DNA from 2 places in the Pseudomonas sp. NY8896 genome. Region 2 is predicted to be linked to the other one. Evidence: riboswitches for the same ligand, from Rfam matches in the RefSeq annotation. Region 2 holds a riboswitch; the other holds the start of a gene.
What was found. A riboswitch is a leader RNA that binds a small molecule or an ion and turns the genes downstream of it on or off. The one in region 2 is predicted to bind thiamine pyrophosphate.
Positions count from the first base shown of each region.

Region 1: linked by a shared signal. The riboswitch ahead of Q9451_RS16835 (TenA family protein) and the one ahead of thiC (phosphomethylpyrimidine synthase ThiC) in region 2 are both predicted to bind thiamine pyrophosphate.

Region 1 covers NZ_CP132350.1:3,766,667-3,768,863, reverse strand. The annotation lists gene tenA (thiaminase II) at 1-648, opposite strand, end outside; gene Q9451_RS16835 (TenA family protein) at 651-1,298, opposite strand; TPP riboswitch at 1,378-1,492, opposite strand; gene Q9451_RS16830 (Ig-like domain-containing protein) at 1,744-2,197, shown strand, end outside.
Region 2 covers NZ_CP132350.1:449,500-451,696, forward strand. The annotation lists gene Q9451_RS01950 (TolC family outer membrane protein) at 1-735, opposite strand, end outside; TPP riboswitch at 896-1,002, shown strand; gene thiC (phosphomethylpyrimidine synthase ThiC) at 1,158-2,197, shown strand, end outside.

The sequences.
Region 1 (2,197 bases), 3.3 Mb from region 2:
GTCCAACCCCATCTGCCAGAAATCCGCTTCCAGGCTGGACGCCTGGCCGAAAATCCCCACCAGCTCAGCAAACCGCTGCTCTGTCATGCTTCGCGCAGCCAGTTCATCCAGATGCTTGCGCGCGGCCGCCGCCACGCCTTGGTAGCCCTCCCCGGCATATTCGCCAATCCACTCGCGGTACGGGTGGTTGCTCAAATCGCCGATGCGTTCGGCCAAGGTTCGGCCGATCTCGGCATAGCCGATCACGCAAGGTGCCAGTGCCACATGCAGCTCCAGCAGGTCGCCGGCGGCGCCGCAGTCCAGCACGTAACGGGTATACGCCACCGTCGCCTGGTGCTCTGGTGCGGCCTCGATATCAGCCTGAGTCAACCCCCAGCGCGCGCACAGGCGCAAATGCAACTCGGTTTCGTCCAGGATCGCCGCCAGCCCGGCCTGCGCGGCACGGATGTCGGCCGGGCGGCGGCTTTTGTAGGCGGCCAGCGCCCAAGCGCGGGCGAACTGGATCAGAAACAGGTAATCCTGCACCAGGTAGGTTCGGAACGCTTGCTCGCTCAGCGTGCCCTCGCCCATCTGCCGCACGAAGTCATGGTCCACGTAGCGGTTCCACTGCGGCGCGGCAGCGGTCTTGAGGCGCTCGAAGATATCCATGCTCACTGGCCCTCCGGGTAGACGGCATCGAAGAAGGCCAGCTCCAACGCCACGGTGCGCTGGTAGAAGTCACTTGCCAGCGCGGCCTGTTGCGGGCCGACGCGGTCCAGCTCGGCCTGCAGGAAGGCGACGAAGTCCTGGAATGCCGGGTTGTCGTGCAGGGTGATCCACTCGGCATGGACGAAGTTTTCCGGCATCGGTTTCGGTGCCTTCAGCGCCCAATCCAGGTACAGGCCTTCGGCAACGTTGAGCACCGCCAGGGCCGCTGCGTAGGACCGGGTGGCTGCCGCTTCGCGCATGATCGCCTTGAAACCTGCGGTAGGCGCGGTATCGGCTGGTTCATTGCGTTGCGCCGGGCTGACATCCAGGGCCTCGAAGGCGCGCAGGAAGTACGTGTTCTCGTCGCTTGAGATCATCCCGGCGAAGCGGCCGAAACGCAGGCGGGCCTCGAACGTGTCGGCGGTGGCGATGGCCGCGCCCAGCAGGGTCAGGAAGCTGTCAAGAAAGCGGTGGTCCTGTACCAGGTAGTTGACCATGATCGGGTCCGGCAGGCTGCCGTCGCACAATTGGGTCACGAAACGGTGGCCAACGGCTGCCGACCAGGTCGGCTCGTTCTGGCGGTGCAGGGACTGGCTGAAACGTTCGGTCATGTTGCTGTCCTTGATGAGGGTGACAGCGAGACCTTGGCAGTTGGCATGGACTGGGCCTCGCAGTGAGGCCGGCAAAAAGGCAGGTTACAAGCCCCATCCCTTCGCCGGCATGATCCGGATCAGGTTCGAAGGGTCACCGCGCTGCAGTGTTCAGCGGTTTCTCAGCCCATTGCCGGGCTCCCCTTGGTGGCGAACAGGTATACCCCAGTGCGTCGGGGCTGTCACGCCCCGATCCACCCAGTGAGTGGGCATTGGGTCACCCGCTTTTGGGGACTTAGGCCCATTCTTGACGCGCCATTATTTAGCGCACCCTAGGCGCCGCAAGGTTTTGTATGACAAAGCATTACTGAAATACCTGTTGGCACAGCCGTTGCTCAGGCCCAAAGACCAGGCAAAACGCCATTGATGGCCCTCAGCCATACAGCCGTGAGCGAGGCATAAGGCAATGAAAACACCTGCCGTGATTCACCCGAACCGGTATGTATTCCAGCTCTCTTCCGTCACCGCGCTGATGCTCAGCCTTGGGCTGATCACGGCCATGGCGAGCCCGCTGGACGACAACAGCCCGCCACCGCCGACGGACCCCTCGGCCTACACCGACCAGCCGGACGACCCGACCCCGGCCTTGCTCAACCTGAGCACCTTGCCAGAAGCCAACGAAGGCTCGCTGGAGCTGACCGATGGCGTGTACGGCAACCGCGATACGGTGCGTACCGACAACGTGCTGCCACCCGCCTTGCAAACCTCGGACAGGTACCCCACCAACGGCAAGCCCAGCCCGTTGTTCGGTGCGCAACCCTTCACCCAGCAACTGCTGCTTTTCGAAGAGTTCGGCCCGGAAAAACTCGACCCGACACTGCCGCCGCCAGACCTGACCTTCCCGGTGCCCACCTTGGGCG
Region 2 (2,197 bases):
TACCCAGGCCTTGGCGTCGTTAGGTGTAGGCACCTGCACCGGCAGGGTGTGCACCACCCCCTGGATCGAGGTGTATTCGCGGTTGGTCAGGGTCACCAGGGCCTCGAAGGCGTCTTGCACCTGGCGTTCGGCGATGATCCGGTTGGCCCGGGCGGTGTCGTAGCTGGCTTGGGACTGCAGCACGTCGGTCTTGTCGGAAAGGCCGACGTCGAAGCGTTCGTTGGACTGGTCCAGCTGGCGTTTGAAGGCCGCTTCCTCGGCCTTGGTCGCGGCCAGGTTGTCCTGTGCGCGAAGTACGGCGAAGTAGTTCTGCGCGGTTTGCAGGATCAGGTTCTGCTCGGTCGCCGACAGCTCCAGCGCTGCCTGTTCGTTGACCGCTTCGGCCGCTTGCAGCTGGAACCAGCGGTCAGCGCGGAAGATCGGCTGAGCCAGGGTGGCGCTCCAGGTGTTGCCGCTGCGGTTGCTGGTGGTCGATGGTTCGTCCAGCTTGGTGCGCGTGTTCAGCATTTCTGCGCCGGCCGACAGGTTTGGCAGCAACCCGGCACGGGCTTGGGGCACCACCTCTTTGCGGGCGCCGTAATCGGCGCGTGCCGCCGCCAGGTCGGCGTTGTTGTCGACCGCTTCCTGATAGACGCTGACCAGGTCGGTCTTTACTGATTGGGGCACGTCCGCTGCCCAGACCACTCCGTTGGACGCACAAGACACGGCTATCGCCAGTGAGAGTTTGCGCAGCATAGAGGCAATCCTTGTACGAAATTTAATTACTGAACTGTTGAGTATCGCGCGACGGGCCAGTGTAGTGCCATGCGCACCCGGCAACAATCGCTTGGTGTGCCTTTCATCATCCGCGCATTTACCCGCTTGGCTTTGCCGACCACTCCAGTCTAGACTGCGCAGGTTCTTGTCGGGGTGCCTTGAAGCAAAGGCTGAGATCGCAGAGGTGCGGATCCCGTTGAACCTGATCAGGTTAGCGCCTGCGTAGGGAACAAGATTGCTCGCCTTCCCGGGGAGCCTCTTGTGCCAGGTCCGGGATTGTCACAGCTGCATGCAGCTTCAGGCACCCCCATACCCGGCACTGCACTCCAAAGAGGGTGCGTCCGCGCGTTTCAGGTTCACCCCGACATTCCACTGCTAGGAAGCCGTCTGGAGAGCCTGTGATGACCAAACAAGAAAAAGCGATCAACCTCAGCGAATCGGCACAAGTCGATCAGCAGTCCGTGCAACCGTTCCCGCGTTCGCGCAAGGTCTATGTCGAAGGCTCGCGCCCGGACATCCGTGTACCCATGCGTGAAATCAGCCTGGATGACACCCCTACCGATTTTGGTGGCGAGACCAATGCCCCGGTGCTGGTGTACGACACCTCCGGCCCATACACCGACCCCAACGTGATCATCGACGTGCGCAAAGGCCTGGCCGACGTGCGTTCAGCGTGGATCGACGCCCGTGGTGACACCGAGCGCCTGGACGGCCTGAGCTCCGACTTCGGCCAGCAGCGCCTGAACGACGCCGAGCTGGCCAAGCTGCGTTTCGCCCATGTGCGCAACCCGCGTCGTGCCAAGGCGGGTGCCAACGTCTCGCAGATGCACTATGCCCGCCGGGGCATCATCACCGCCGAGATGGAATACGTGGCCATCCGCGAAAACATGAAGCTGCAGGAGGCCCGCGCAGCTGGCCTGCTCAAAGAGCAGCATGCTGGCCACAGCTTCGGTGCCAACATCCCGAAAGAAATCACCCCCGAATTCGTCCGCCAGGAAATCGCCCGTGGCCGCGCGATCATTCCGGCCAACATCAACCACCCGGAAGTTGAGCCGATGATCATCGGCCGCAATTTCCTGGTGAAGATCAACGGCAACATCGGCAACAGCGCCTTGGGGTCCTCGATCGAGGAAGAAGTGGCCAAGCTGACCTGGGGCATCCGCTGGGGCTCGGACACGGTCATGGACCTGTCCACCGGCAAGCACATTCACGAAACCCGCGAGTGGATCATCCGCAACTCGCCGGTGCCGATCGGCACCGTGCCGATCTATCAGGCCCTGGAAAAGGTCAACGGCGTGGCCGAGGACCTGATCTGGGAGCTGTTCCGCGACACACTGATCGAGCAGGCCGAGCAGGGGGTGGACTACTTCACTATCCACGCCGGTGTGCTGCTGCGTTATGTGCCGCTGACCGCCAAGCGTGTCACCGGTATCGTCAGCCG